DNA from 2 places in the Marinomonas sp. A3A genome. Region 1 is predicted to be linked to the other one. Evidence: riboswitches for the same ligand, from Rfam matches in the RefSeq annotation. Region 1 holds a riboswitch; the other holds the start of a gene.
The links. Region 1 has a riboswitch for FMN ahead of CYL31_RS06715 (6,7-dimethyl-8-ribityllumazine synthase). Riboswitches for the same ligand answer to the same signal wherever they lie in the genome.
Positions count from the first base shown of each region.

Region 2: linked by a shared signal. The riboswitch ahead of CYL31_RS01450 (DMT family transporter) and the one ahead of CYL31_RS06715 (6,7-dimethyl-8-ribityllumazine synthase) in region 1 are both predicted to bind FMN.

Region 1 is NZ_CP025532.1:1,432,699-1,449,357, forward strand. It holds gene CYL31_RS06685 (YgiQ family radical SAM protein) at 1-1,170, opposite strand, end outside; gene tmpT (thiopurine S-methyltransferase) at 1,320-1,958, opposite strand; gene CYL31_RS06695 (DUF2496 domain-containing protein) at 2,131-2,307, shown strand; gene CYL31_RS06700 (DUF1304 domain-containing protein) at 2,441-2,800, shown strand; gene CYL31_RS06705 (DinB family protein) at 2,826-3,359, shown strand; gene CYL31_RS06710 (leucine-rich repeat-containing protein kinase family protein) at 3,402-4,643, shown strand; gene CYL31_RS06715 (6,7-dimethyl-8-ribityllumazine synthase) at 4,736-5,227, opposite strand; FMN riboswitch at 5,349-5,510, opposite strand; gene CYL31_RS06720 (MliC family protein) at 5,789-6,154, shown strand; gene cobJ (precorrin-3B C(17)-methyltransferase) at 6,267-7,043, shown strand; gene cobM (precorrin-4 C(11)-methyltransferase) at 7,070-7,843, shown strand; gene cobW (cobalamin biosynthesis protein CobW) at 7,882-8,964, shown strand; gene cobN (cobaltochelatase subunit CobN) at 9,057-12,953, shown strand; gene CYL31_RS06745 (sirohydrochlorin chelatase) at 13,037-14,281, shown strand; gene CYL31_RS06750 (hypothetical protein) at 14,350-15,654, opposite strand; gene CYL31_RS06755 (saccharopine dehydrogenase family protein) at 15,859-16,659, opposite strand, start outside.
Region 2 is NZ_CP025532.1:329,220-345,878, reverse strand. It holds gene CYL31_RS01515 (LacI family DNA-binding transcriptional regulator) at 1-959, opposite strand, end outside; gene CYL31_RS01510 (MBL fold metallo-hydrolase) at 956-1,753, opposite strand; gene CYL31_RS01505 (ABC transporter ATP-binding protein) at 1,939-3,009, shown strand; gene CYL31_RS01500 (ABC transporter substrate-binding protein) at 3,026-4,174, shown strand; gene CYL31_RS01495 (ABC transporter permease) at 4,302-5,150, shown strand; gene CYL31_RS01490 (ABC transporter permease) at 5,150-6,001, shown strand; gene CYL31_RS01485 (sulfite exporter TauE/SafE family protein) at 6,004-6,729, opposite strand; gene CYL31_RS01480 (LysR family transcriptional regulator) at 6,859-7,767, shown strand; gene CYL31_RS01475 (DUF547 domain-containing protein) at 7,762-8,580, opposite strand; gene CYL31_RS01470 (dihydrolipoyl dehydrogenase family protein) at 8,585-10,735, opposite strand; gene CYL31_RS01465 (MFS transporter) at 10,923-12,140, opposite strand; gene CYL31_RS01460 (GlxA family transcriptional regulator) at 12,285-13,268, opposite strand; gene CYL31_RS01455 (EamA family transporter) at 13,272-14,174, opposite strand; gene CYL31_RS01450 (DMT family transporter) at 14,320-15,246, opposite strand; FMN riboswitch at 15,364-15,558, opposite strand; gene rarD (EamA family transporter RarD) at 15,791-16,659, shown strand, end outside.

The sequences.
Region 1 (16,659 bases):
ACCAAAACAACCGCGCATGATATTGATCGATGTTTTTATCATGTCATAAGCAGGAATGCGGGCTTTTTTGTATTTCGGGTGCGGCACACGCGCATAAGGTAAATCAAACACGCCATCCATTTCTGGTGTTTCCAATGGAATCGGTGGCGGATTAACCCATATCTCTTTCTTGCCATGCTTTTGAATCAGTGCGCGTGCGTTATGTGGGTTTGATTCAAGGTGCAAAATACGTGATGTGTGCGCGTATAAAACAGGATCTTTAGATACTTTTTCGAATGATGGTAAGCGTATATAGGTTTTTTCCGGATCAAGTTTTTCACCACGACGCAGTGGAGCGGGAATGACTCGAATCGGCATTACATCGGACTCTTCTTCATCTTTAGTCTGACATTTTCCTTCTGGAATATATTCGTAAGGGCTATAAATTTGATCTACTTTTCCAGGCCAATCCACACGAGTCGAATCGATTTCAGTATAGCCGCCAGGTGGGGTGTTTCGAACAATAGTCGTACCGCGAATGTCGGTTAACTCATCAAGCGTTTTGCCCATAGCCATCTGATGGGTTACTTCAATCATGGCGCGTTCAGCATTACCGTAAAGTAAAATATCGGCAGTTGAATCGATCAGTACCGAACGACGTACCTCATCGCTCCAATAGTCGTATTGGGCAATGCGACGAAGGCTGGCTTCAATACCGCCAATCATGACAGGAACATCGTGGAATGCTTCTTTACAGCGCTGAGAGTAAACAATAACTGCGCGATCAGGGCGTTTTCCACCAACACCGTAAGGCGTATAAGCGTCGTCATTACGCACTTTTAAATCAGCGGTGTAGCGATTGATCAAGGAGTCCATATTGCCAGCGGTAACGCCAAAATATAGGTTAGGGCGACCAAGGCGCATGAAATCTTTAGTATTACGCCAATCAGGTTGATCGATGATGCCGACGCGATAACCTTGTGCTTCTAATAAGCGACCTAAAACCGCCATACCAAAACTAGGGTGATCCACATAAGCATCACCTGACACTATGATCACATCGCAGCTGTCCCAGCCAAGAGCGTCCATTTCTTCTCTGGTTGTTGGTAGGAAGGGCGAAACGCCATAACACTCAGCCCAATACAATGGGTAAGAAAAGAGCTCTTTGGCGGTTTTATGTCGTTTGATCATTATTTACTCTTGGTATCTGGCGTAATGGTGAGTTCGCATTTTTAATCATTACGAGGATACATGGATTATCGGTGAAAAATTGTGCCGTATTATCCCAGAAAAAACCTAGGGTATACAGTCTAATCTAGGTCTATTCAGCCTTATATTATCTAGGGTTGAATACGCCACACACTTTCCTCAAATACACTGTGCCCTTCCTCTTTATATTGAGGATTAGTCAGTGCTAGATTTTCAGAGGCGATTTTCTGAATTTGACTCCCCCACAGCGATATCACACTATCTTCATCGACTGAAAATGGCGGCCCTTGCTTGTCGCCATCATATTGTAATGACACCAATAGTACGCAAGCAGATGAGGATAAACGATCAAGGGTGTGGGCAACGTACTCTGCACGTTTTGAATCTGGCATCGCTATCATAGCGGCACGATCATAACAGGCATCAAATTCAGTTTCGTTGAATTGGAAATAGTCACCTTCGACAATTCGTAAAGGTAAACCGTCAACGGTATGAACTTTTAGGTCGCTTTCTTGATGTGTTTCAAAGGCTAAATCGTTATCACCTAGAAATTGAATGACTGCCAGAGAAGAGAGTTCAACACCTGTGACTTCATAGCCTTGTTCAGCTAACCAAATCATGTCATTGGATTTACCACATAAAGGCACAAGAACTCTGCTGCCTTTGGGTAAGGCAGGCCAGAACTCTATCAGCTTCGGATTGACGCCTTCTTGATGAAAACCAATACGTCCAGTTTTCCATCGATCCAACCAAAATTCATTTGTAATCACGATAACCTCGTTAAATTAGGCTTGTTTATGTTCGATGTGTATTATATTTGTCTTATTTTATGTTGAACAACTCGTAATGCCAAAAGCCATTATAGACGGCAAAAACGTTTTTTAATTGCCTATTTTGTGCATTTTACATATAGATTGTTGCAATCTCACGTATGGAGTTTTTATGCCTTTAGACCTCGCGCCAGATCACATTAAGCTGGCTGTTGACCTTATTGAGCTGCTTGAAAGCAATGACATAGAGCCAAGTGTCGCAGTAGGCGCTTTGACCATTGCTTTGAGAGACTTTCAAGGGAAGCTTGAAAGAATGAATGATAAAGCGCAAGTGACGCTTGAAAAATAGGTAACGAGCAAAACGAACTTGATGTAGTAGACCAAGGAATAGCAAAATAGTTTCTCAGTTCCTTAATTGAAAAGCATTGTGTTAGGTTTTGAGTTTTTTGGTTAACGGAATAAAAATAAGAAGAGGTATATCTATGGAATTAATCGCAATTGTTGCCACCGTTCTTGTCGCCCTGTTACATCTTTACATTATGTACATTGAGATGTTTCTTTGGGACAAGCCTAAGGGTATGAAGATATTTGGCTTAAAACCTGATTTTGCTAAAGCGAGTAAGGTGATGGCTGCCAACCAAGGGCTTTATAACGGTTTTTTGGCAGCAGGTTTGTTGTGGGGAGCGTGGCTTGGTGCGGCAGGCTCACAGGTAATGATTTTCTTTTTACTCTGTGTGGTTGTTGCTGGTATTTATGGCGCGATTACCTCGAGCAAGAAGATTTTGTTTGTACAAGGATTACCGGGTTTAATTGCTCTTATTGCTGTTTTACTAGCAGCTTAATAAATACCTTAAGAGGGCGATAATTATGTCGGTAAAAGAAAATATGCAGCTGATGGCGTCGTATAATCAATGGATGAATCAGGCGATCTATAAAGCGGCTGGTGAGTTGAGTTATGCTAATTTGGTTGAAGATAAAGGTGCATTTTTTGGCTCTGTGCTAGGCACGCTTAATCATAACCTTGCGGCGGACATTATTTGGCTGAAGCGCTTTGCAGCTCATTTCACTGAGCTTTCTAGTCTAGATCGTGTTCGTGTGCTAGAGCGACCTGCAGCACTTAATACTCGGTTGTTTGATGATTTGCTATTATTACAAAGCCAGCGCTTTGAATTAGATCTGCTAATTATTGCGATGATGGATGAAGTAACTGACGAGATGCTAGCATCTGCGCTTGAGTATATAAATATGAAGGGTGTTGATCATTCGCAAAGGTTTGGTTTTACTCTACAGCACTTTTTTAATCATCAGACTCATCATAGAGGCCAGATAACCACTTTACTTTCTCAACTGGGTATTGATGTCGGCGTAACAGACTTGATAACCACCATTCCACGCATGTAATTGTTATAATAAGCGTAAATCTTGTTTAGAAAGAGTTCTATTTTGCACACACTTGACCAACTTAACAGTGGAGAGTTGAAAGGCGTTGTTCGCCTGCAGCTGTCTGAGAATTTAACGACTTTTCCTGAGGCTGTTTTTGATCTAGCTGAAAGCCTAGAAATTTTAGATTTATCTAATAACAATTTAAGCGAGCTGCCAGCAGATTTATCACGCTTAAAAAAGCTCCGTATACTTTTTTGCTCGAATAATCACTTCACGCATTTGCCTGAGGTTCTAGGGCAATGCAAACACTTGGAGATGATTGGCTTTAAAAGTAATCAAATTACTACCGTGTCTTCTGATTCGTTGCCTACACAGACCCGTTGGTTAATCCTTACCGATAACAAAATTGGTTCTCTTCCAGAGGATTTTGGAAGACTAATTCGCCTGCAGAAGCTAGCTTTAGCAGGAAATCGTTTAACGTCACTGCCGGGTTCTATTGTTAATTGTCGCAACTTGGAATTGGTTCGCCTTTCGGCTAATCAACTGATGGCTTTCCCTGATGCATTATTAGAGTTGCCTCGCTTGGCTTGGTTGGCGTTCTCTGGCAATCCATTTTGTGCAGAACGTGATCCGCATAATGAATTTAAAACGGTGCAATTTTGTGATTTGGAATTACATCAAGTATTGGGGCAAGGGGCATCAGGCGTTATTTCTCTCGCGACTTGGCGAGAGAATGTCTTTAATTTTTCAGACTCGGTAGCGGTAAAAGTATTCAAAGGTGAGGTGACCAGTGACGGTTATCCTGAGGACGAGCTGGATGCATGTCTTGCTGTTGGTAGTCACAATAACCTGGTTCAACCACTTGCCAAGGTGGTAGAGAGTGATTGTTCTGCTCTCGTGATGGAGCTAATTCCTGCGCATTATACAAATCTAGGGAAACCGCCCAGCTTAGAGTCCTGCACTCGAGATACTTTTGCACAAGACCAGCTGTTTTCAATTGATAAAATTGCCAGAATTATCGAGCAAGTAGAGCAGCTGGTAGCACATTTTTGTGATAAAAAAGTCAGCCATGGTGACCTTTACGCTCACAACACTTTGATCAATAAAGAAGGTCATGTTTTGTTTGGCGACTTTGGAGCGGCATCAAAATATGCCAACTTATCAGTGCTGCAACAGCAAGGGATTGAGCAGATAGAGCGACGAGCTTTAGGCTTTTTTATCGATGACATGTTGGGGTTGTGTATCGAGGCAGACAGAAGTAGCGAGCTTTATAAGTCGCTTCAGTCACATGCATTTTGTTAAAACATTTGACTAATCGGAATACAAAAATGCCCCGCATCAATGGTGCGGGGCATTTTTACGAACTTAGTACTTTTAAATGCTAAAACAAAAGTTTAAAGCAATTGTTTGGCTTTTTCTGTTAAGCGAATGGTTTGATCGCAAGCATTAGCAAGCTCAATACCTTTCTTAACAAAATGACGGCTGAAGTATTCTTTATGTTCGTCGTGCTCATGGAAGTTATGAGGGGTTAATACCGCAGTTAGAACAGGTACTTCCGTTTCCAATTGAACTTGCATTAAGGCGTTACAAATTGCCTGAGCAACAAAATCGTGACGGTAAATACCACCATCGACAACCAGTGCTGTTCCAGCGATAGCGGAATATTGTCCACTTTTTGCGAGTAGTTTTGCTTGTAATGGAATTTCGTAGCCACCAGGTACTGAGATGACGTCAATTAAAGAAGCGTCGTAGCCGCGAGAGACTAGTTCGTTTTTAAAGCCTTCAACGCAATTTAATACAATATCTTCGTGCCAAGTGGCGTGAAGAATGGCAATGCGCTTTGTAGCAGGAGTGAAATCAATGTTATTCGTTGAGCTCTGATTCATTTTTTAATCCTAAATATCTAAGGTGAATCAGGGCGAACGGGCAGGCAAATACACCACTTTTAAATGGCATACCTTAAATCGGGCGCAGCAAAAAATGCCATGCCAATATAGGTCTTGTCTGACGCGCTCTCTATCATCCGGACTATAACCGTCGGCTCTGGAATCACACCAGATCTGCTGACCCTAAAAGAAAGGCTTCTTAAAGGCGCTCGCGGGCTTAGAGTTTAGCTTATGTAAAGTCTTTACCGCCGGTGGGGAATTACACCCCGCCCCGAGAACGAAGTCGGATAAATCCGACAAACAGAATATACTCGTTTTTATCTGTGGCTGTCAAAGCGTCTATTCTTATCAATTGTGGTGATTTTGTGACAATTCAGCCGTTAATAATAATTAGCAGCCGAATTGTCGCAAAAAGTAATTAATATAAGATTCATGCTTAGTAGAGCTTATTATCTAGCGCTACATAATATGAGCTGTTAAAATTTAAATTGCTCACTATAATGACCGCTTGGTCAAGAATGGTGTATCGGAAAAAGTGGTTCTAGAATGGAGTCTCACATAGTGCACATTAAAAAGTTGCTTCTACAAAGCGTCTTGCTTGCTTCTTCTTTATTAGGTCTAGTTGCTTGCAGCTCTGTTAATAAAAACGTATCTTCAAATGATGACATGTATGAGATAGAAGACGTTGCTCAAACGAATGAGGCTGACTATCTCTGCAATAGCATGCCTTTAAATATATTTTTTCATGCCGAGCAAGCCCAGTTATCTTGGAAAGAAAAAACCTATGTACTGACTCATGCAATCAGTGCGTCTGGCGCATTTTATTTAGGCGAAGGTTTATCTTTTTGGATTCATGGTGATGAAGCTGAATTAGAGTTTAATGGTGTAGAGAAAAATCATTGTCGTCTTGTTCGTATTGAATCCTAAACCTGAACATCTCTCATTCTAAATAGTGGTGTTTTCATCCCGTCAGATTTGCAATCCGTGTACAATGGCATCATTCGCGTCCTGTGGCGCTTGATTATATTGTAGAGAGTAGATGAGCAAGTTATTTGTAATGGGCATGGGGCCTGGTGATTTGGGTTTAGTGGCGCCAAATGCGACTAAAGCATTGGCAGTTTGCAGTGATTGGGTTGCTTACGGCTACTATTTAGATTTATTGGGTGAGCTAAGCGAAGGAAAAACCTTTCATAATCTGCCACTAGGTGAAGAAATTGGTCGTGCTCGTTTGGCGCTCGACTTGGCCGCTCAAGGAAAAAATACTGCGTTAATTTCCAGTGGTGACATTGGCATATATGCCATGGCGACTTTGGTATTTGAATTGCTGGATATGCAACTGCAAAGCAAAGAAAATCACCCTGAATGGCTAAATGTCGATATTGAAGTTATCCCCGGCATTTCAGCCATGCAAGCCGGCGCTAGCCGAGTTGGAGCCATGCTTGGGCACGATTTCTGTACCATCTCTCTTTCTGATTTATTAACCCCTTGGGAAACCATCGATAAACGCTTGCATGCTTGTGGCGCGGGCGACTTTGTGGTGTCTTTTTATAATCCCGTTTCAAAGAAAAGAGATTGGCAACTTAACCACGCTCGTGATGTTTTGCTGCAATATCGCCCTGCTAGTACCCCTGTGATGATTGGTCGCCAGCTGACCCGTCCGGAAGAAGTGATTACCTTTACGACCTTGGGTGAGTTAGAGGCCAAAGATGTCGATATGTTCACCATGGTAAGTGTGGGCAATTCCGACTCTAAACACATAGTTAACGGCCAGAAACACTGGATTTACACGCCTCGCGGTTATTCCAAAAAGCTTTAGTTCTTTATAAAAGATAAGGGAAATAAATGAAGGTTTACTTTATTGGCGCAGGCCCAGGCGATCCAGATTTGATGACGGTAAAAGCGGTCAAAGCCATGGAGCGTTGTCCGATTGTTCTTTATGCCGGTTCTTTGATTCCACCACAAGTGATTGATAGTGTGCGTGGTTCAGCCGAAGCTATTTATGATACGGCAGAAATGAATCTGGATGAAACCACCGCTGTGATTGAAAAAGCCGCGCAAGAAGGCAAGGATGTTGCGCGTTTGCAGTCTGGTGATCCTGCTTTGTATGGAGCCATCGGTGAGCAAATTCGCCGCTTGGAAGCGTTAGACATTGATTACGAAGTTATTCCTGGCGTCAGTGCGGTAGCGGCGTCGGCGGCATTACTTCGCAAAGAATTGACCTTATCGGGCGTTTCCCAAACGGTCATTATGACCCGCTATGAAGGTAAAACCCCGTTTCCTGAAAGAGAGCGATTGCCCGCGTTAGCGCAAAGTGGCGCGACGCTAGCCATTCACCTTGGCATTACTCGCATTCATAAAATTGTTGAAGAACTCATTCCTCATTATGGTGAAGATTGTCCGGTTGCTGTGTGTTATCGCACAAGTTGGCCAGATCAGGACTATGTCGTGGGAACTTTAGCGGATATTGTTGCCAAAGTAAGAGAGAAAAAATTTACTCGTACCAGTTTGATATTGGTCGGGAAGGTATTAGACACAGAAGATTTTGCAGACTCCTATTTATACGACAAGGGACAAGCGCATATCTTTCGTAAGATACACAAGTCTAAGAAAACATAATTTTAAAATATTATCCCTTAAAGTAAGAAGGATGAATCATGCAGTTGAATAAAATTCCAACAACAATTGTGACTGGCTTTTTGGGCAGTGGTAAAACAACCTTATTATCTAATGTGTTAAAGCAAGCGGCTGGTAAGCGTATTGCCGTGATCGTCAATGAGTTTGGCGAGTTAGATATCGATTCAGATCTATTGCGCTCTTGTCCTCTTGATTGCCCCGAAGGTGTGGAAGAGGGAAGCCAGCGTAGTGATGACGGTTTTTACGAACTGGCGAATGGTTGTATTTGTTGCACCGTAGAAGAAGAGTTTTTGCCAGTGATGCAGCAGCTTGTTGCTCGTCGTGGTGATATTGATCATATCTTGATTGAAACCAGTGGCTTGGCGTTACCGAAGCCTTTGGTGCAAGCCTTCAACTGGCCTGGCATTAAAGAGCATTGCACAGTCGATGCGGTGATTACCGTGGTTGATGGTGCTGCTGTGGCTGCAGGCCGCTTTGCTCATGATGAAGACAAAGTTCAAGCACAACGCCAAGCGGACGAAAGTCTGGATCATGACCCTAGCTTGCAAGAATTACTGGATGATCAGTTAAGCGCTGCCGATCTAGTTGTGGTCAGTAAAAACGACTTACTCAACGATGAAGAGCGTGCACGCGTGCAAGCGATTATTGCCCACGAAGTGCCAAGTACAGTAAAAACTGTTTATATCGAAAATGGCGAAGCGGCATTGGATGTCTTGTTAGGCATTGACGCTGCAACCGAAAGCCGAATTGATGAAGTACATAACCACCACGATCATCATCATGCTCATGGTGCACATCATGACCATGCCCATGATCATTTTGATTCTTTTGTGGTGACATTGGGCGAAGTTCAGTCTGACCTTTTGCAAGAGACGCTTACTCAACTGGTTGAAGAGCATAATATCTTCCGTGTCAAAGGTTTTGCTGCAGTGCATGGCAAGCCCATGCGCCAAGTGTTTCAAGTGGTTGGAACGCGTTTGGATCGTTATTTTGATCGTTTATGGTTACCAGAAGAAGTGCGTAAAACTCAGTTGGTGTTTATTGGTAAAGGTATTAGTAAAGAGCAGATTGAGAATGTGCTTCATGATGCTTTGAGTGCTTGATCACCGCTCACGGCTACTGCGCTCGTGACGCTGTGAATAAGTGTCGAATAACTGAATGACAAGATTGATTTAGTAAAACAATTGGAGAAATAGTGCACTTATTAGCAGCCAAACCGGGTGGCTTTGTTGACGATGAGGGAATTGTCGATCTTGGGCAAACCCCAGCAGACTTAGTGATTTTGGCCGCTGCTGATAGTGTGCTTGGTGCGCTTGGTAGCGCGCTTGACGAGATAGCTTCTTTCCATGGCTCCGATGATGGATTGGAGCGCCTACGATTACCGAGTGTTCGCCTTGCCAATTGGATGCAGTTGGTCAAACCTGCTGCTTACGATTTATACGAGCACAAGGTGCTCGATCACGCTAAAGTCGTCGTCGTTTCACTGCTTGGCGGCGAGCATTATTGGGCGTATGGTTTTCAGCGCCTGCAAGAATGGGCGAAAGCGAAAGCTGGCCGAACACTTATTGTGGTGCCAGGAGATGATTCGCAAGATCCATCGCTAATGAAGGTATCTACCGCACAACCAGAAGACTGCCATCGAGTGTGGCGCTATCTGCGTGAAAGCGGTCAAACAAACTCACAGCAATTATTTTATTTCCTCACCGACCGATACTCTGATCAACCTTGTCCTTGGCAAGAGCCAACACCTTTACCCAGTGCGCTGATTTATCATGCAGGTTATTCATCTGGTTTTACTCAGTGGCAGAGCCACTATGCTGACTGGCTGGTGGAAGGTCGTCCTGTTGCCATCTTGGCGTTTTATCGTTCTCATCTGCAAAGCGGCAACACAGCCATGTTTGATGGCTTGATTGGAATATTAGAGCAAGAGGGTCTGGTGCCGTTGGCTGTGGCGGTGAGTTCTCTAAAAGACGATGTATCGGTGGGTTTGATCGAATCGTTAGTGGAACGCACTCAAGCCAAGGTGATTTTAAACACCACCGGCTTTGCGGCGAATCGAGTGGGTAGTCCAGATTTAGCCTCTGAGCCGACAGACTTTCAATCCGCGTTTGCTTCGCCGATTCCGGTTTTGCAGTTGATCCTTTCTGGTAGCACAGAAGACGATTGGCAAGCGCAAACTCAAGGCTTGCGCAGCCGCGATGTGGCCATGCAAATCGTTTTGCCGGAAATGGACGGACGCATCATTACTCGTGCGGTGAGTTTTAAAGCCTTGAGTCATTACAACGATATTGCCCAAGTCGATTTAGTACGTTATGAGTTACACCAAGAGCGTGCGCGTTTTGTCGCTCAACTTGCCAAACGCTTTGCTAATTTAGCCAGCAAACCAAACCATCAAAAACGCATCGCTTTTGTGTTAGCCAATTACCCAACCAAAGATGGCCGTATTGGTAATGGAGTAGGCTTAGACACACCAGCCTCGGCGGTGAATTTATTAAAAGCCTTAGAAACCGCGGGTTATCCCATCGAAAATATTCCCGATCATGGTAATGCCTTGATCGAAGAATTGCTCGGCGCAGTGACCAATAATCCAAACACCTTGCATGAGCGCGGTTGCTGGCAAAGCCTCGCCTTAGAAAATTACTTGCAGTATTTCTATCAGCTCCCGTTGGAATGTCAAAACGCCGTTTGGGATCGCTGGGGGCCACCAGAAGACGATCATAAATGCCGTGAGCAAAACGGCCAGCGTCGTATTATGCTCGCAGGTATTCGGCTTGGGGAAACCTTTGTGGGCATTCAACCGGCTCGTGGTTTTAATTTGGATCTCGCGGCGAATTATCATGACCCTGATTTGATTCCCCCTCATAGTTATTTGGCTTTTTACTTTTGGTTGCGCCATGTGTATCAAGTGGATGCTTTTGTGCATGTGGGCAAACACGGTAATCTGGAATGGTTGCCGGGCAAAGGAACCGCCTTGTCTGCCTCTTGCTGGCCAGATATTGCGTTGGGTCCGATGCCGCATTTCTACCCTTTTATCGTCAATGATCCGGGTGAGGGGGCGCAAGCTAAGCGCCGTACGCAAGCTGTGATTATCGATCATCTTATGCCGCCGATGACCCGTGCAGAAACCTATGGCGACATGGCCGAGCTAGAAAACTTAGTAGACGAATATTATCAAGCCATGGGAATGGACGTACGTCGAGAAACCTGGCTGCGTGAGCAAATTCTTAAAAAAGTTCAAGAGTCCCATTTGTTAGAAGAGCTTACCTGTGTTGAATCCGGTAATGATGATGCTGTGCTGGAAGGACTAGATACGTATTTATGTGAGATAAAAGAGGCACAAATTCGTCACGGTTTGCATCGTCTAGGAGAATTACCCGAAGACGATAAACTCGCCGACACTCTGGTGGCTTTGTTACGTTTACCGCGAGGTAGTGAGATAACCAGCCAAGGGATACTTCATGGGTTAGTCAATGATCTTTCATTGGAGCAAGACGGTTTCGATCCAATGAAAAGTGAACGAACGCCTTGGTTAGGGAATAAGCCTGAGCTTTTACAATCCATTAGTGAACTTGCCTGGCGTACCCATGCGGATACTAAAGAGCGATTGGAATTATTTGCAAAAGAATTGGTATTGAGTCATCTAATCGGGGCTCACTCCATAGACAAGTTGGCAGCAAAGTTACCTCAAACAGCCGCTTTATTAGCCCACAGTAAAAAACGCTTGTTGGTCGCTTTGCAGCAAAGTGCTCATGATGAAATTCAAGCGTTAATAACAGGTTTGGCGGGTGGATTTATTCCCCCTGGCCCAAGTGGCGCGCCGACACGTGGGCGGCTCGATACCTTGCCTACTGGGCGAAATTTTTTCTCGGTGGATAATCGCGCTATTCCATCGCCTGCGGCCTGGGCGATTGGTCAGATGTCGGCCGAAGCGCTGATTCAACGACACCTACAGGAGCATGGCGATTATCCAAAAGATTTGGGTTTGTCCGTATGGGGAACCGCCACCATGCGAACTGGCGGCGATGATATTGCTCAAGCTTTTGCGCTGATGGGTATTCGTCCGATTTGGGCGCCAGGATCAAACCGTGTGACGGACTTTGAAATCTTGTCTTGTATGCAATTAGGCCGTCCACGAGTGGATGTGACTTTGCGAGTCTCCGGCTTCTTTCGTGATGCTTTTGCCAACGTAATGCGACTCTATGATGCGGCCGTGCAAGCCATCGCAAGCTACCAAGAACCCGGCACAGGCAATGTGATTCGTGCCAATGTGGAAGCGCGAAAAAGCAAACTACTTGCTCAAGGCATGAGTGAAGTTGAGGCGAATCGTCAAGCGACTTATCGTGTATTCGGAAGTAAACCTGGGGCTTATGGTGCGGGGTTGCAAGGTCTTATTGATGAGCGTTGTTGGGACACCAAAGCGGATCTTGCCGAAGCGTATGTAAACTGGGGCGGTTATGCTTATGGTTCTTATAGCGATGACACTGATAACGATGGCGTTAAGAGCCAAGGCGAAGGTGTCGAAGCGAAAGACGCCTTTGTTGAGCGCTTGTCTCAACTGGATGCGGTGGTGCAAAACCAAGATAACCGCGAGCACGATATTCTCGATTCAGACGATTATTATCAATTCCAAGGAGGCATGACCAACGCTGTCACCGAGTTTAGTGGTCAAGCGCCCAGTGTTTATCATAGTGATCACTCTAACCCGAGTTCACCAAAAATTCGTACCTTAAAAGAAGAGCTTAATCGGGTGGTGCGCTCACGAGTATTAAACCCGAAATGGATCGAAGCCATGCAAACTCATGGCTACAAAGGTGCGTTTGAAATGACCGCTACCGTGGATTATTTATTCGCCTACGATGCGACGACGGATCTTGTGGCGGATTATCAATATGAGCAAGTGACCGATCGATTGTTGCTTGATCCAGACAACCAAGCTTTTATGCGCGATAATAATCCTCACGCGCTAGAAGAAATGGGTGAGCGCTTATTAGAAGCCATACAGCGTGGCATGTGGCAAAATGCCGATGCGCACCGAGAAAAAATTCAATCCTTGTTGCTTGATTTAGATCAGCAGCAAGAACAACGTCAGTGATCTTGGGCAGAAGAGCGCTGGTAACCTTGCTGTTAGTCGTTACACTTACTATCAGCTAAGACGATTTAAAGTAGAGAGAAATAATGAGCAATAAAGAACAGGCCAAAAAGGGCATTATGATTTGTGGTCACGGCAGTCGTGATAAAGACGCAGAACGTGAATTTGGCCTAGTAGCGAAAGGACTCAAAGCGCGTTATCCCGATCTTCCTGTGGAGTACGGCTTTCTAGAGTTTTCTGCACCGAATATTCATATGGGCTTAGATAGTTTGGTGAGCCAAGGAGTCGAGGAAATCTACGCGGTGCCGGGTATGTTGTTCGCTGCTACTCATGCAAAAAATGATATTCCTTCCGTTTTGACGACTTACGAAGAAAAACACCCAGGTTTAAAAGTCACTTATGGGCGTGAATTAGGTTTGCAAGATGACATGGTAGAAGCGTTCCAAGCGCGTATTTACGAATCTCTTGGTCTCGATCCTGAGAATCCACCTCAAAACCTTTATGACACCATGTTGGTGGTGGTTGGTCGTGGTACGTCCGATACCTCTGCCAATGCTGAAGCGGCTAAGCTAACGCGCATTGTTAACGAAAATATGGGTTTTGGTTGGGCTGATACCGTCTATTCTGGCGTGACTTACCCGTCTGTTGGCGTGGGCCTTGAAAAGCTAATGAAGCTTGGCTTTAAACGTATCGTTGTGGCGCCATATTTCTTGTTTACTGGTCGTTTGATCAAGCGTATCCAAGGTTACGTTGATAAGGTGGCTCAAGAAAATCCAAGTATTGATTTCATTCAAACACCTTATTTAAATGATCATCCTCGTGTCATCGATGCCTTCCAAAACCGTGTGGAAGAAATTATGCAGGGGGAATTACAAACGGGTGAAGAAACCCTAATGAACTCCTTTAAACGTCGTCTTGCGGCGGGCGAAGTGGATGTTCATCATCACCATGCCGAATTTGTTGATCCACAAGATGATACGCAAGGCTTATCGGAATTTGATACCAAACACTTTACTAATCTAGTTCAAGCGCTCGATCATGCTGATCATGGACATTCATTGGTATTGAAACATCATGATCACTCTCATGACCACGGTCACTCACATGATCACAGTCATGGACACTCTCATAGTCATGGCCATTCACACGATCACTCTCATGGTCACAGTCATGGTGTGTACAAGCACATTGGTCACCCAATGGGGCCGCGAACCATGATTGGCGAGGGAATCTGCTGTTGTTTCATGGGACAATTTACTGATGAGATTTTGGAAGAAGAAAAAGACAAAATCGAAGGGGATTGTACTAAGACGGCTTTTGCTCATCGATAGTAGATATTATTGAGATCAAAAAAAACCAGAGCTCATGCTCTGGTTTTTTTTATGTTTTATAAAGCACGTTATTGAGCTGTTGTACTTTCTGCTTGTTCTGTTTCTGTTTTAATTTCAGCTGGAGCTTTTGCCTCTACTTTCGCTTCTTCTACTTTTAATTTTTCTTGCTCTGCTATCGTTTGTTTCGCTTTAGCAGCCTTTTCTATCGCCGCTTTCTCTGTCGCTTCTTTTTCAGATAATAGGTCCGCTAACGATTTTTTGGCATTGGCTAAATTAGCGTTAAGAGTACTAATTTTCTCTTCCAATAGTTCGGTATAAGATGTTTGATTTTTCAGTTCTTTGCGTAGTTTTTGCTGCGCTTGAACAGATGCTTCTTGATCCTTCAGATTTGCTTCGATAAAGGCTATCAATGCTTTTCCTTGTTCTTCGAAGGCTAAATCACGACGATCTTCTGCATTAAGCGCATTACTTATTTCGAGCAGGATTTTTTCATAGCTGATGGCATAATCTTCGTAATCTTTTTGTTGTAGTGCTTTAAGATTTTTAACTGTTAGCGCTATTTGTTCTGCTCTGTTAATTAAAAACATTGCTTCTTCCGCTTGCATTTTGATTTTGTCGATGGATCTTGGCTCAGCGACAATAAATGCGGTGACAGCTGTTAGTGAAGCAGAGGCTTGAGATAAGGACTTTGGTGCGTGTTGCGCTGTGCCTGCTTTAACAAGCCTATCTAGGTCTTTCTTAGCGTCGGTAAGATAGATGGCCGTTACTGTTTTTACTTCGAGAGCGCGTTGCTTGGCTAGCAAGGCAGGTTGTGCACTTATTGCTGCTTCAACTCTCTCGTTTGAAACTTGATCTACCAGTTTTTTAAGATCACCTTCTAGCTCTTTAACTGTGCTTGGGAAGTATTTTTGAGCATCAATTTTTTTTAGCTGTTCACGATAGTCAAATGCTTCTGCTAACGCTGATAGCGCTGCAGCTTTGATATTAGTGGCTTTTGTCATATGTTCATTGAATTTACTGATACCTTCTTCTGCGGCAGTAATGTTGGTTGTCGAGCTAAAAAAACCTGTACTGCTATTTGCTTCTGAAGGGTCGAATTCAAATTTTGCGTAGTACTCTTTTGCTTCAGCTAAGGCTTCGTTTGCATCGGTGACTTCTTTTGTAGCGAACCAATCTAGTTCTTCTTCTATGCCTTGCGTCACTTTTTTGTTGGCAGCATCAATAGTTTGCTTGAGGTTGTTTATTTGAGTAATGGTTTCTGCTTGTTTTATATCTGCAGCAAGGCTTGAGGTAGAGTCTGGATTGGATGCGCAACCAGCAAGAGTGAGTGTAATAACAGCAGTGAGTACTGCAAATTTTAGTTCCTTTTTCATAACGATGTTCCTTGGCTAGATTCTAAAAAGGGGGAGCGAAAAACGTTAAGATATTGTAAGGATTTTATTCTAATTGTGTAAGTCTTGAGGGCTGGTATTTATTTTAATCAGGGGGCTTTTATTGAATGGGCTTTCTTAGATAAAAAATAACCCCGTCAATACGGGGTTATTTTGGGGGGATTAAGCGCTAATCTTGATTAGCTATTAAAGCGTAAAAGGGCGGTCGCCGTCTTCGTCTTTAATGCGAGTAGGCAAGCCCATCTCGTTCAACAAACCTAGGAAAGGTTTTGGGTCAAGTTGCTCTACGTTGCGCATTTCTTTCGCATCCCAAGTGCCATTGGCAACTAGGATGGCGGCAGCAACAGGTGGAACACCAGCTGTATAAGAAATACCTTGGCTACCTACTTCGTTATAAGCTTCTTTATGGTCAGCTACGTTGTAGATGAAGACTTCTTTGTCTTTGCCATCTTTTTTGCCTTTGACCACATCACCGATGCAAGTCTTACCTGTATAAGCAGGTGCAAGAGAGGATGGATCAGGAAGAACTGCTTTTACTACTTTAAGAGGAACAACTTCTAGGCCTTCAGCTGTTTTAACTGGTTGCTCAGATAGTAAGCCTAGGTTTTTAAGAACAGTGAAGACATTAATGTAATGCTCACCAAAGCCCATCCAAAAACGTACGTTTGGCACGTTTAGATTCTGAGACAGTGAATGCACTTCATCATGACCTGTCATATAAGTCGTTTGAGAACCAACCACTGGAAGGTCGTCTGTACGACTTACTTCAAACATTTTGTTTTCTTGCCATGCACTGTCTTGCCAAGAGTAAACGCGTCCGGTGAATTCACGGAAGTTGATCTCAGGATCAAAGTTAGTGGCGAAGTATTTGCCATGGCTACCAGCGTTCACGTCGATAATATCGATAGAGTCAACGGAGTCTAAATAGTCGTTATAAGCAAGCGCTGCATACGCGTTCACAACACCTGGGTCAAAGCCCACACCTAG
Region 2 (16,659 bases), 1.1 Mb from region 1:
TAGGGATCTTGCCCCCTGGCTTCCAAGCAAGATAAGACACGCTTCGCGGTTTCCTCGACATCTTGATGAATCGTCGTCAAGCGATAACTGTATTGCGCGGTTTGCGGCGTATTATCAAAGCCAATGATGTGAAAATCTTGGGGGGCATCAAAGCCATTTTCTCGCATCCCATCCAAAAAGCCGCAGGCCAGCTGAGCATTAGCACAAAACACACCATCGACTTTCCCACCTTCAGCACAAAAAACGTGAGCTGCTTGCCTTCCTCCTTCATATCCATCCATGTCGGCGACAATATGAAGTAAATCGCTCTCATCACATAGACCTATCTCAGCCGTGGCCTGACAAAACCTCTCGCCGCGGTTGATACCAGACCAAGTAGAGTCTTTATAATTCAGCCAAGCAATAGACGAGCAGCCACAACGCACAAACTGCTCCGCAACAAGAACGGCTGCCATTTTATTGTCGGAACAGACAAAATCCACATCAGGGATATCCATATGACGATTAATGCCGACGACAGGAATATTATGTTGTACGCACTCTTTCACCAATTCCACTGGTGGCTGGCCGGATGTGACGACCACTCCCGACACACGAAATTGCGTAAAGCGCCGAATGGTTATTTCCAATTCGTCCGCATCACGTACTTCTGTAACGAGGGCTTGATAGCCCTTACGCTGAATTTCACTCAACAAGCCCTCAAGCAAACTGCTACGAAAAGGATCACTTAAGCGCGCCACCACCACACCCACTAACTGGCTGCGTTTACGGTTTAAACCCTGAGCCAAAAAATTAACTTGATAACCCAACTCATTCGCCGCCTGTAATATTTTTTCGCGGGTTTCGCGAGCCACATTGCCTTGATCGCTAAACACGCGAGACACAGACGCACGAGACACGCCAGCAAGTTTCGCAACATCTTCGGCAGATACAGATCGGCCACCTCGAGAATCGGTCACATCTTGCCTCCTTGTCCTATTGAAAGAGAATCAAAGACATGTCGACTAAGATCAATATCGTCTAAATCTAATTGCAAACCATCTCGACTCAAAAACATGTCAGGAATATCCCTCACAGCTTGCAATAAACTCGGTATCGCCTCATCAAAACAATGATAAATCCCCAACGCCTTAGCACCAGTGTCCACAAGCAAGCGCTCACAACCTGGCAAATCCCCATGAGAGGAGTCATTAGATAAAGCCTCAAAAGACGCGCATTCCTGAAAAGCCATGTCCACATCTTTCATCAACGACTGGCTAGCAGCAGTAGGACGACCATCTCCACTGTAAAACAAGGTTTTTTCATCGGCCGTAATTCGAATCGCTTTGTTCGCCATTTCATGCTGAGTGTTCGCTGTGCGGATGTGCCAGTGCTCCCATTCGAATTCATCCGCAATGTCCTGCCAATGAATCTCAAAACACACCTGAGTTTCCGGCCACACAGCCAACTCCACCAGCGCTTTTAGAGGCTGCTGCTGTTCGGCTTGGCAAAAAATAGTCAAAGGCTCCGTGCGATTGAAACTTTTCCATTGGTTAATCAACGCGGCTAAACCTGAGCTATGGTCTGGATGTATGTGTGTAAAATAAATTACCTGAATATCATTCACACCAATACTTCTCTGCCAAATCGCCCGAGGCACCGTTGGCCCACAATCGATAAGCCATTGGTTTTGCTGACAATCTATAATTCTAATCGAGGAGGTATTGTTGCGTTTAGAGAACGCACTACCACTACCAATTACGTCAATTTTCATACTGCCTCACCAAGATGTCTTTTTAGCTTAATTAAATTGTCATAAAGATCCGACAAAGTAGGCCACCATAATGTCGGTTAGAGATTGCATTTTTTTTACAAATCACTGAACACGTGTTCATTTGTTAAAAAAACTTCAAAAATCCTACCGACACTCGTTTTATCGGTTTGGAGAAAAGAGAAGGCATGGCGCACTTACACATAAAAAACTTACAGGCAGGCTACGGCAAAAAAATGATATTAGATAATATCAATTTAACCGTTGAGCAAGGCGAGATGATTGCCTTACTCGGTCCATCTGGCTGTGGAAAAACCACGCTACTCAATGCCTTATGCGGCTTCGTTCCTGTTAGTAATGGCGAAATTTTTGCCGGTAACCGAGCCGTTTCTCAGCTTCCCGCCGAAAAACGCAACATTACCATGGTCTTTCAAAGTTACGCTCTTTGGCCTCACATGACCGTCGCACAAAACATCGGCTACGGGCTCAAAGTTCAAAAAGCCAAACGGGCAGAAATAGACTGCCGCGTCGCGGAATTATTAGGCATAGTAAAACTAGAAGGGTTAGAAAATGAGAAGGTTACCGCCTTGTCGGGGGGGCAGCGTCAGCGAGTGGCATTAGCACGCGCTTTGGCGATCAGACCCGATGTGCTGGTTCTCGATGAGCCACTTTCGAACCTTGATGCAAAGGTTAGGCTAAGCGTTCGCCATGAAATCAAAGCACTGCAAAAACAACTTGGCTTCACCTCACTCATCGTCACCCATGATCAAGAAGAAGCCTTGGTTATGGCGGACCGAATTGCTGTGTTAAACCAAGGCAAAATCGAGCAAATTGGTACACCAGAAGAGATTTATCATCACCCAAGTACACCTTTTGTTGCCGACTTTATGGGGGCAGAAAACCATATCGAATGGCCCACTAACGACGACGCTTTCCATCTAAACCTGGGTAACCATACCACTCCATTAGACATTTATTTTCGTAGTGAAAATGCCGTGCTATCGACTCAGCAACCTGCAAGTAAAGATGACTTCCATACGGGCTTGGAGATCAACGGTCACGTCGAACAAAGTGTGTTCTTTGGCAACAATTACCAAATTAGTGTGCGCTGCGGGAAGCACGCCATACAGGCGGATCACGACCAGAATCTACCTGAGAATACTCCCGTTACTTTACGCGTTCCCACCGATGCTCTGCATGCTTTCATTAAAAACGTAGAACATGCCAAGCATCAAAAAAACCATGCCGTTACTGTTTAATCAATGAGGATGAATCATGTTTACTAAAACGAATGTCGCCGTAATTGCCGCTGTCGGCCTTACTCAATTTTCAACTTTTGCTTACGCAGACACCACACTCAACGTGGCCTCTGCCGGCAGTCAAAACATGGTGGATTACGTAAAAACCTACCTTGCTCCTAAATTTGAAGCAACGCACCCAGGTGTGAAAGTTAACGTAGTTGGTACAGGCCCAGGTGATGCGGGCTCCCACAAAATTATGGAAAAGCTATCGGCGCAAAATGACAGCGGTATGGATAAATGGGACATTGATGTGGCCGTTGTGCACCAAAAAATTGGTGGGGAAATGGTAGAAGATGGCTTACTGTCAAAATACCGCAGCGAAGTTAAAACGGGTGACATGGTCTCTCGCGACAGTGCTAAAAATGCATTAGGTGTCAATGTTGATGGTTACGTTATGCCCATGTTCCATAGCCAAACCGCCATCGCTTATAACAGTGATTTCGTTACAAACCCACCAACGTCTTATGACGAATTGGTTAAGTGGACGCAAAAGCACCCTAAAGCGTTTGGCTATAACGGCATCAAGAACGGCATGTCTGGCGTTAGCTTCGTAACTGGTTGGATTTATGCTTATGGCACAGATGCAGAAAGACTGTCTTCTGCGCCATATGATAAAAATGTCGAATCGTCTTGGGATAAGGCCTTTGCCGAACTAAAAGAGTTCAACAAGAACATCACTTTCACACCGGGCAACGCAGGCACGTTAGACATGCTAAACCGTGGTGAGATTTTCATGGGGCCGGTTTGGGTCGACATGTTCTACAGCTGGAAAGAGCAAGGCAAGATCCCACCTTCGCTCAAACTCTCTTTGATTGCACCAGGCATGCCAGGTCAGCCAATGTACTACGTGACGCCAACCAAAGCTGCGCACCCTCAACTGGCTCGCGAGTTCATTGAGTTAGCCACCAGCCCAGAAATTCAAGCCAACGGCATTGTAAAGCAGTTCAACTGGTATCCAGGCATTGATGCGAATTATGTAGAAGCCAAGCTTGATAAAGCCACATGGGAAAAATTGTTCGCAGAAATCACACCGAACGATTTATCTAAATATGGCAAAAGCTTCCCAATTGGACCCTACTTTGATGACATCAAAGAAGGCTACGAGCGGAACGTTTCTAACTAGATCAGTGAACTGGATAGTGAACTAAATCACTGAGCGAAGTACTCGTTCAACCTAAGCCCTGAGCACGCATTCCCTATATTAAGCGGCTCAGGGCCATTTTCTCTTGTATTGCTCATTGGAAATAAACATGCGTCAAACAACATCACGCAATCTACTAAAGAATCCTCTTTGGTTAATCGCCCCAGCCGCGCTCATGGTCGGTATCTTTTTCTTATACCCATTGTGCTTTTCGCTCTATTCAGCCATGACATTAGATGATGGCGGTTTTACGCTCAGCCATTTAAGCAAAGCCTTTGAGCTTTACTCAAATGACATCCTTTTTACCATCATCATTGTGTTGATTTCGGTCGCCATTTTGGCGGTATTATCCATTACCATTGCCGCGTTAATTACCTTATCGCCATTTCGTTCTTTGACGAAGATACTGGGCTTTCTTTATCGTTTGCCTTTATTCATTCCCTTTATCGTCACCGCGCAAATGATGCGCACCTTTTTGGCGAAAAATGGCTTAATGAACAATGCCTTTGTCGCTTCTGGCTTACTAACGCCCATGGATACTGTGTCTTTCCTTGGCTGGAGCGGCATTATTATTACCTTTGTCTGGAAGCAATTGGCCTTTTCAACCTTATTAATCTCTGGCGCCATGGCCGCCCTGGACGACTCTCAAATTCGTGCCGCTCGCAATTTAGGCGCTTCGCGTTTTCGCATTTTATTTCAAATCATCTTGCCACAAATTATTCCGACGCTGGGTGTCGCCATGGTTTTATCCATTGTCACCATGATGTCGGTATTATCCGTTCCACTGATGATAGGCACAGGCTCGCCTACTATGATGACAGCGGATATGGCGTTCCGTATCAACTCTTACGGCGATTATCACGTGGCGAACGCGCTAGGCTTGGTGTCGTACTGTATTTGCGCTGGCTTGGCTTGGTTTTATCTGCGCCAAAATCTCAAAGAAAAAGGGGCTAACTGATGATCTATCCACAAACTAAAGCCTTACTAGACAAGCTCAACATTCGCACTATGCGATTCAGCTTCTGGCTACAATGTGCCTTTATCTTATTGCTCGCACTGGCGTTATTTGGCCCAATCATGAACTTACTGATTTGGACCGTAACGGAGAGTTGGTACTTTCCGCATGCGCTCCCCAGCCAATGGGGATTCAAATATTGGCAGCAAGTGTTTAACCCTTATAGCGATGTGTCTGGTTCATTATTTACCAGCTTACTGATTGCGGTATTAACCGTGGTGGTTTGTATGATCGTCTCAATTCCGGCGGGCTATGCTCTCTCCAAACGCAGTATGCCATTACGTATTTTTTGGATGTTACTGTTTTTAATTCCTCAAGCATTTCCAAATCTAACCGTGTACATGAACATCGCTCGGCTGTTTTATGAATTTGGCTTAAACGGTACCTTACCTGGTGTGATCATAGTTCATAGCGTTCATGGTTTGATGTTTTCTATCTGGATCAGTGTCGCAGCATTTTCATCAACTGACCCAATGCTAGAGCGTGCGTCACGGAATTTGGGGGCAGGGCCTTTCTACACCTTCTTTCATATCGTATTACCACAAGCAGCACCGGGGTTAATCGCCAGCTGTATTTTTGTCTTCTTAGAGTCATTAGACGAATTTACCGGGACTTTCTTTGTTGGTTCGCCGAATATCAGCACATTGCCACTCTTGCTGTACACCGCCAGTATGGAAGGGAACTATCAGATAGCCTCAATCACCGCATTAATTCTTCTTGTGCCGTCCATCCTATTTATGGTCATCATTCACAAATTTATGAAACCTGAGATGCTATCTAAACTAGGCAAATAACACTATGAAAACAGAAACAGCTTCAAGGCTGCGACCGTCGACATAATACGAATTAACCATTTGAATTGGATTGGGTTCACTTTTTTTAATACGTAGTAGCCGATGAAAGAACCTATAACCAATCCAGGCACCGCGTATAAGCTGGTTTTTGTGCTCTCGACTGAAAGCAAGCCAAGGCTGATATAAAATGGCAGTTTTACCACGTTAATAATGAAAAATGCCCACGCGCGGGTGCTGACATAAGTTTCTTTATCGAGCTTTTGTTCCAATAGGAACAGGCTAAATATCGGCCCTGCAGCGTTGGCCATCATGGTCACAATGCCACCAATAAACCCCATGGAATAAGCCGCCAGCGGCTTCTGCATAAAAGACGTTGGGCGGTAATCTAGATAAAGGCCCAGCGCAATCATGGCAATAATCATCACACCTAGAAAGCTCACAAACTGCTCCGCGTTAATGTTTGCGAGGAAATGGCTGGCGACAAACACCCCGAGAAAAGCCAAAGGCAAAAAGCGCGCTAAAACAGACCAAGCGATTTTAGACCTATAGCTAAACACCGCCATAATATCGGTAATAATATACAGAGGTAATAAAATGGCTAACGCCTCAGGCCCTGGGACAGCAATCATCACAATGGGCAGGACCAATAATCCCATGCCGCCAACAGAAAACTTAGAAAAGCCGGTAATTAAACCCGCTAGAAATAACACAATAACCGTAATGTCCACGTTCCACTCCTTCAAATATCTCACGACATAACTCGTTTTATGCGTGCAATAATACGGCAAATAATGAACAATAAATAATCTCGTTTTATTATCAAAACGATCCCAATTAATAATCATCTTGAGACCATCATGAAACTGGATCAATTAAGAGCCTTTATTGCCGTGGTCGAAACGGGCAGTTTTCGATCCGCCGCAGACGCCATTCACAAAACTCAACCAGGCATTAGCGCGGCCGTAAAAGCATTAGAAGAACAATTTGGTTTTTTGTTGTTCGACCGTAACAGCTATCGGCCGACACTAACACCTGAAGGCCATGCCTTTTTCCTGCAAAGCCAAAAACTCATGTCTCAGGCTCTGCAGCTGGAAAATTTAGGCAATGACCTCGCCCAAGGCACAGAAGCGCCACTGCAGCTCTGTTTAAGTCAAATGGCGTTAGACGATAACTGCATGTCACGCATTAAAGCCTTTCAGCACCATCACGCTAATATCGCCTTAGACATCACCACAGATCACCTTTATGGCGTGCAAGAAAAGCTCGCCAAGAACAAATGTGAAATCGCCATTGGCCCACGATACGGGCTCGATGACAGACACGCCTTTATCGAACTGAATAAAATCACCATGATGGCTGTGATCAGCCCAGAATTACTTGCTACGCTTAACGCCAGCGACACCAAGATCAAGCAACAATCCTTGTACGCCATTCCCCAAATTTTGGTCAACGACACCACGGCCAATGTCTCAGAAAATGGCCATAGGTACGTTTTACCAACAGGCAAACGCTGGTACGTAAACGATTTTCAAGCGAAGAAAACCTTGTTGGTGCACGGACTTGGTTGGGCACGCATGCCGAAGCATTGCATTCAGGCAGAATTGAGTAACGGACAACTGGTGCCGATTGAAGTGGAGAATTTTACCTCACAGAATCAGCTGCCCATTTTTATGATTCGCTTACGCCATCAAACCCAGAGTTCGCAAGCGAACGCATTCTGGGAAATGATGAAAGGCTTTTCTAACAGCACGGGAAGCGATTTATAAAGTACGATTCAACGACCAATCGTAATCTAGAAAACGGGGGGTCATATCCTTGTCTTTAAGCTTCTGAACCTCTTCAGGGTTTAAAGACAAATCCACTGCGTGATCGACTAAAAACTGTTCCAACGATGAATAGCCCTTCCAGCCTTTTTCGAAGTCTTCTCGATACCATTTGAAAATCGACGACAACGCTAGCTTGCCATTATCTATTCGATTCCGACTGCGATCTTGCAAGAAAAGTCGCGTTTGTTCGTCTAGCTGAGCATCTAAACGCTTGCCCGTATAAGCTTCATTACGAAGCGCAGGACAACCGATACTCGCACAATTCACCGCGAAATGAATGCGTGGGTCTTGATAACGATCTGAACCACGAATCAAGGTATGTTCGATATCATCCAAAGATCGAGTTTCACCCAATAGCGGAATAAAAGACTGACTCCACGGCGAACTAAAAAAGCTGCCGAGATCTTTAATCGAATCCAAATCCGGCCACTGGGTAAGAATCAAATCCACCGTCCAGGCATTGTACGCGTTGATCAAAAACGCCAATTGCTCGTCTTTAGACCAATCATCAAACTCAGGGGTCGCTACTTGAGACAAATCCGCTAAGTAGCGATCCAGTTGCGCCTTATCATCGGCAAAGCCTTGATAATCCACTTGGCTTGCCTGACCGCCATTGAGCGGCAACACATGCTGTTTTAGCAATGCACCCCATTGACTATGATCAAATGCGTTTGCCGCGCTTACCTGAGCGCTGAACAAGCCAGTGAGGATGAGACTCAGCAAAGTCAAAACCAATAAACGAAGCGTTTTCATCGAATTAACCTCGTCGCCAAGTGTGGTATTTTTCCAGCCAATTCAAAATACGCTGTGGCGCGTGAGCACGCTTCCATTCACCTGCGGCGTATTTGTTGGCTTCCGCCCATGTTGGATAAGTATGAATCGTGCCGAGGACTTTATTCAGACCAAGACCATGCTTCATCGCCAGTACAAATTCTGCCAACAAATCCCCAGCGTGTTCGCCAACAATGGTCACGCCCAAGATCTTATCTTTGCCCGGCACCGTCAGCACTTTGACAAAGCCTTTTGCCGCACTATCGGCAATGGCGCGATCCAAGTCATCCAATTCGTAACGCACCATTTCATAAGCAATGCCTTGGTCTTTGGCGTCTTGTTCACTCAAGCCCACTCGCGCCACTTCAGGATCAACAAACGTCGTCCAAGGAATCACTCGATAATCGACACGGAATTTTTTCAGAGATCCGAACAAAGCATTTACCGCCGCGTACCAAGCTTGGTGAGCCGCAACGTGAGTAAACTGATAAGGGCCTGCCACATCGCCCGCGGCAAAAATATTGGGATAGAGCGTTTCCAGATAATCGTTAGTGACGATGGTACCTTTAGTCTCAATGCCAAGGTTCTCCAAGCCATAACCTTCCAGACGCGCTTCGCGGCCAACTGCACAGATGAGCGCATCAAACTCAATGATCGATTCTTGTCCATCATGCTCAACGATCAAACGCTTCACCTCGCCTTCTTTTTCACAACGTACGGCACTGTGAGAAGTCAGCATGATTACGCCATCTTGAATTAAGCTTTCTTGTGCCAGCTTGGACACTTCTTCGTCTTCTCGGCCCATAATACGAGCCGAGCGTTCCACTTGTGTAACCTTGGACCCTAAACGAGCAAAGCTCTGCGCTAATTCACAACCAATCGGGCCACCACCTAAAACCACAAGGCGCTTCGGCGGCTCATCGAACTTAGCAAAGGCGTCCCACATGGTATCGCTGGTGTAATAACCCACCTCGTCTAAACCTGGCAGATTCGGCACAAAAGGGCGAGCGCCGGTTGCCAACACAATACTGCGCGCCGTCAAACGTTGCGTGTCGCCTTCATGTCGTTGAATTTCTACCGTCCAAGGGTCAATCAACTTGGCGTAACCCTGCACCACATCGACACCCATTTTGCTGTAACGCTCAACGCTATCGTGAGGCTCAATTGTCGCAATCACATCGTGGATTCGCTGCATGACTTTTTTGAACGAAAACGTCGGCTCGCTGCTGTTCAAACCATAGTTTTCAGCATGGCGCATTTGATGTGCGACTTTCGCACTTTTGATCAATGCCTTACTCGGAATACAGCCGTAATTTAAGCAATCACCTCCCATTTTGTTAGCTTCAATCAAGGTCACTTTGGCTTTCACTGTGGCTGCAATGTAAGCACTCACTAAGCCACCAGCCCCAGCACCAATAACAATCAAATTTCGATCAAAGGATTTTGGCTTGGTAAATCCAGCATAAACGCGACGCGCTTTCACTACATCGACTATTTTTTTCGCGATAAGAGGAAACACTCCCAACAAGACAAAAGACAATAATAACGAAGGCGATAAAATGCCCGACAAACTCTCTAACTGACCCAATTGAGTCCCTGCGTTAACGTACACCAAGGTGCCCGCGAACATACCCACTTGGCTGACCCAGTAAAAAGTAAAAGCACGGATGGTCGTCAAACCCATCAGCAAGTTAATCAAGAAAAAAGGGAAGATAGGCACAAGACGAAGGGTGAATAAATAAAAGGCGCCGTCTCTCGCAATGCCTTCGTTAAAGGCTTTTAAACGATCACCAAAGCGTTTTTGCACTGTGTCTTGAAGTAGATAGCGAGAAACCAGAAACGCCAGTGTTGCACCAATGGAACTGGCAAAAGACACGATCAGCGTGCCCCAAGCCAAACCAAACAAAGCACCAGCCGCCAATGTCATGATCGCCGCACCAGGCAAAGACAAAGCGGTAACGACAACGTACAACAGCAAAAACGCACCACCAACCAATAACGGACTCTCATCACGCCAAGCATCAAACTGCGTAAGGCCAGACTTCAAGCCTTCTAGCGTTAATAGCTGGTGTAAATCGAAATAGAAAAAGCCCGCCGCCAATGCTGCAATGAGTACCAGCAATCCAATTTTTTTCATTAGTAGAACTCCGAAAGAGCCTTGCGACTCGGGGAAAATACAATTAATCAATTCGTTAATGGTATTTAGACAGAATACAGACTGGAATTATTACAGCAAGAAGGATTATTTTTTCAATAATCCACTAAGAGCAGAAAATGAAGCCGCGTCTGACAGACTCAAACGCGGAAAACAGAAAAATCGCGGCTTATAAAACGGCTTTAATACGACCAGCCCAAAGGCTAAATAACACACCAAAACAGCAAATACACAAAATTAATATGACCAAGCCAGAAAGACCATAAATCGCGATTGCCGTTGCGAACGTCGGTGGCCCAACCGTCGCACCAATATTACCAAACTGAGCAAGTAAGCCATAACCTTGCGCTTGTTCACTTGGGTTACGAGCAAGTGTTGGAATCATCGCCAACGCAGAGCCAGGTACCATTCCTAGAAACAACACCATCACACCAACCACAACACAGAAGAGTTCAGCCGAGCCACTGATTAATGACAAAACTACCGCACTGCTGGCAACGCCAAAATACGCCATCAATGCGACTCTTTGCGGACGCATCAGATATTGCGCAATGGCGCCCGCCAAAAAAGTACCGCTAGTACTAATGAGTGGCAACACAACCATCATCAACTTCTGTAGTGTCGAATCGCCAATCAAACCAGGCACGTAGGTCAACACAGACACAAGTGTGCAGGTATAAAACAAGAACACACAACTAGGCAATAAAGCGCGAGGATTACGATAAATTTTTATCATCTGTCTCAAGAAGCCATCCTGCATTTCTGTCACTGGTACCAAATCCAAAACCGGATTTTTTCTTAGCTTGAAGAACAACACCACACCGATTGTGGTGATAAAAACGCCATGGCTTAAAAATAAAGTCTGCAAACCATATTGATCTAAAATATTCTTCCCAGCCCAGCCACATAACGCAAAAGCAACGCCAAAGAAGGTGCCCCAAATCCCCATGGTCAAAGACTTGTGTTGTGGCGCACTTAACTTGGCAATCAAAGTTGGTGCCGCGACAACCACACCTAACTGAGAAAAGCCTTCCAACATGCGTGTCACAAATAACAGATTAAAAGGCGGCAGAGTGGATTGAATCAAAGACAAGCAACCGCCTAGCAGTAAAGCGCCCACCAATACCTTCAAATAGCCAACTCGACTGGCAATCATGCCCGCCGACACACCAAACACCAAACCAGCAATCCCCACTGCGGAAAGCGCCGCTCCTGTTGACGTCGCACCCATTTGATAATGCTCAAGCAAACCATCAAACGAAACAGAGAACTTGGCAAACTGCATCGCCGCAGAAATACCCGCGATCCAAAGTAAAATGACTTCCAGCCACTGGGTTTTAGGCTCAGTGATTGAGAAGTTATTAGAAGTAGAGGAAGAGCTGGACATTGATTTTCCTTTTAACAATATTAATCAAGCCATATGCACATGAAGAGATACAAAAAGCTGACCTAGTGGACAATTTATGGGCGCTATTCTAAAGCAAAAAGCACCAAAGATGGGCAGGTATTTCTAATAGATAGGGAAAAATGATTATTGCTTTTCTCGATAGTGAGAAGGAGGAAGTGAGTGATGTCTCGCCCAAAGTCGACGAAACTGCCTTGGATCGTCGAAGCCGCAACGTTCTGCGACATTTTCTATAGGCAGAGAAGAACTTTGTAAAAGTTGCATTGCTAAAGCAAGGCGCAGTTTATGAATATATTCTCGTGTCGTCACTCCCGCGCTTTCTTTAAACAAGCGCACAAGGTGTCGCGGGCTACATTGGGCGACCTCAGCTAAACATTCCAATGACCAATCACGAACAGGATCAACCTGAATAGCATCTTGCACACGATGTACACTTTGATGGAAGTGATTGCGGTTTTCTAACCACGGAGATTGACTCGGATCATTGGGGCCACGACGAGAAAACAGCACCATATGACGCGCTACCTGACTCGCACAATTAAAGCCAAATTCCTGTTGTATTAGATACAGAGCTAAATCAATACCTGCCGTCACACCAGCACTGCTATAAAAATCACCATCTACAGTAAACAATCGATTAGCAAGCACCTTAGCGCTAGGCGCTGCCTCTTGCAGTTCGTCTATATGCATATGGTGAGTCGTACAGACTCGTCCGTCTAAAAGACCAGCCTTAGCAAACAATAAAGTCCCCGCACAAATACTAATATAGCGGCCAATACAATGTTTCTGCTGACCTAACCAGTTCACAGTTGCTTCCATGCAAGACGAATCCAAATCAATGAATTCACCCGCCAAACCGGTACTTACAACCCAGCTATTAGCCTCTATAACATCGGGTAATGACGCCACTTGAATAGTCAAACCCAAGGTATTTTCAACCTTTGTTTCGGGGCCAACAAAATGCAATTCAAATTGCCTCTGCCCCTCAAACTCAACTCCTGAAACAAAACGATTTGCATATTGAAAGGCTTCCGCTGGGCCAATCGTATCCAACAAAACGCTATTTGGTAGCATAATAAAATAGACATGAATCTTAGCTATCGCGGACACGCTTTATGCCTCTTTAAAGATTGTTTTTAACTGATAAAAGAACCGAGTACCAAAGGTATTAACCAACAAACCAACCAATACAAAACAAACACCGATCCATTGTAGTGGTAATAGACTTTCATCCAATATTATCGACGCAAAACTCAAACCCACGACAGGCACACCCAAGGTCAAAGGCGCAACCTGACTGGCAGGATAACGGCTCATTAAATATCCCCATAAAGAGTAGCCTAAAATAGTCGCTACCAAAGCAAGATAAACCAAAGCGCCAATAGACACCCAACTCATACTAAGTAAAGCCGATTGCATCAACTCAGGCCCTTCCATAAACCAAGAGCAGACAAAAAAAGGCAAGGGCGGAACCCAAGCACTCCAAATAACCAGGTTCACATTTACCGAAAAACCTTTCTGGCTCATTGTACGAGCGCTAATATTGCCCATCGCCCAACTGGCGGCGGCAAACAAAGTCAGGACAAAACCAAATAACGTCATATCGCCTACGCCAGACACCAGCGCAATCATCAGCAAACCGCTACCGGCTAACGAAATTGCCAACACTTGATGAAAACGCACACCTTCTTTCAGAAACACCAACGCAAATACCATGGTAAACAACGCCTGAGACTGCAATACCAAAGACGCCAACCCAGCGGGCATACCATTCGCCATCGCCATAAACAAAAAGGCGAACTGCATAAACCCCATTGGTAGCGCATAAATGCACCACCACTTCAGCGGAATATTTGGCCGCTTCACCAACAAACATCCCACAAACGCCACAGCTAAAAACCGCAATCCACCCAACAACAACGGAGGCACTTCACCAAGGCCAAAAGAAATCACCACAAAGTTTAATCCCCAAGCGAGGATAATAACCAGAGCCAATACACTGTCTTTAAACGTCATAATACGTTCCACCATTAAATTTGATAGAAGCACTATAAAATCGCAACTTAATCGAAACGAGGGCAGACCGTAGGGTCAAAAAGGACATGACAAATGGTCTGACAGATAATCTCCCAGACCATTTAAAAATAAGTAATAAAAACTACTAAACCGCTGTCGCTAGTTCCGCTTTTCTCAGTTCTTTCATGCGCAAGCCGATGTTGCCAAGAATTAACATCAAGCCGCCGATGATTTGATAAGCCGTTAAGCCCATATCAAGGAAAAGCCAGTTGATGGCAGCGGCGAATACAGGGAAAGACAGTTCAGCCAAGGTAGCAAGTTGCGCGGGAACCGTTTTCAGCCCTTGGTAATAGAACCACATGCCGATAAAACCACTGAGCAACGCCATGGCAACGGCAAGACTAAGATCAATCGATTTCATCGCGACCAAGGTATCAGACTGTGATAACGCCATTGGTAATAACACCAATAATCCAGCCACAAAACGGCCTGACATGATCGCGTTGGCTGGCATGTGTTGATAAGACAAATACTTGCCACAGACCGTTGCCGCCCCCCATGCGATGACCGCAATGAGCGTGTAACCATAACCTTTTAAAATGCTCGTGGTGTCGCTTGAATAATGCCATTGTGCGTCACCCAGTTGACGTAAGTCTGGCCACATCATCACGAAGCTGCCTAATAAGATGACCGCTGCCCATTGCACAAAGTGCCCTTCAATGCGTTCTTTTAGCAACCAATAAGCCAACAAAATTGCCACGATTGGCTGTAATTTTTGCAGCAAGATCACCACAGTTGGATTCAAGTAATGAAAGGCTTCGGTAAACGCCAAGGTACCCATTGCAGAACCAATGCCGCCAATAAAAAACAAGCACGAAAAGCCGCCTATCGACATATGACGATAAACATGGCGGTAGCGCCATAGCATAGGACTGACAAACAGCACTAAGGTAAGGTGTTCGATTAAAACAATTTGCAGAGTGGAATAACCCGCACCCAGCAAGGGGTAACGAATTAAGGTATCAAGTGCCCACGTGAAACACGCGATCATGATAAAGAAAGTGCCTGCCATCTTTGGTTTCTCCAAATATCAAGATGTACAGGGGTGATGAGAACAAATACTACCAAGATCTGTACGCAAAAAAGCACAGCTCAGAAGCCCCTGAAAAACAGGCGCAACAAAGGCTTGGTCGATCTTCTATCATCCGGACTATGACCGTCGGCTCTGGAGTCTCACCAGATCTGCTGACCCTTGCTCCTTAAAAGGCATTTCTTAAGATGCTTTTCTTAAGTAAGAAACAAGGCGCTCGCGGGCTGTTTACTGGATTATTCAACCAAGCAAATTACCGCCGGTGGGGAATTTCGCCCCGCCCCGAAGTTCGATTAATGTAAAAAATTACTGTCTAACTTTAAACCCATCATCCTGCTTAGGCAATGAGTTCGGCGTTCACACTAATAAAAGAGTCTATTTCAAATATAAAACCTAGTGAGGCCTTTGTACTAAATTGCTTTGTAGTATATTGCGAGCAAAGGCCCAAACAAAAATCTGACCATTTAACCAGTATTGATATACACTCTATTTCCTAAAAAAATAATCATTGAACAGGACGGCTTCAATGCAAACTTCTTCCAAAAGTGGCATTTTTTACGCGTTAACGGCGTTTATTTTATGGGCCATCGCGCCAATCTATTTTAAAGAAATGTCGTTTGTCCCTGCCCAAGAAATTCTCGCACATCGTGTTATTTGGTCATGCCTGCTGGTTCTTGTGTTAATTATTCTGCTGCGTTACACCAAGGCATTAAAAACCGTACTAAGTTCGCCCAAGACTTTATTAGCTATGCTGGTTTCGACCGTGCTTATTGCTTTTAACTGGGGTACTTTTATTTGGGCAGTACAAAATAACAAGATGCTCAGTGCTAGCTTGGGTTATTACATCAACCCTCTCATTAGTATTTTATTAGGCGTGATTTTCTTCAAAGAAAAGTTAGATATAGTCCGTAAGGCCGCGGTGATTTTATGCTTCTGCGCGGTTGTTTTTGAGGTCATTCAATTTGGCTCATTGCCTTGGGTCGCTTTATCACTCGCTATTACTTTTGGTTTTTATGGGCTAGTGCGTAAAAAAGTAGCCGTCGATAGTTTCACAGGGATGGCTATTGAGACCGCTATTTTATTGCCTTTCGCTCTCGCCTATTTAATGCTCAGCGACTCACCAAGTGCCAATATGTTTGAAAACAGCAGCACTGTAAATTGGCTGTTATTCGCCTCAGGGCCAATTACCATGGTGCCACTAATGTGCTTCGCAGCCGCTGCGAATCGAGTGAGTATGGTGACGCTTGGCTTCTTCCAGTATATAGGGCCAACTGGCATGTTTTTCCTAGCAGTATTTCTGTACGACGAGCCACTCAGCCCTGAAAAATTCACCACCTTTGTACTGATCTGGTCAGCGCTTGCCATGCTAATTGTGGATTCTATTCGCCGCATTCG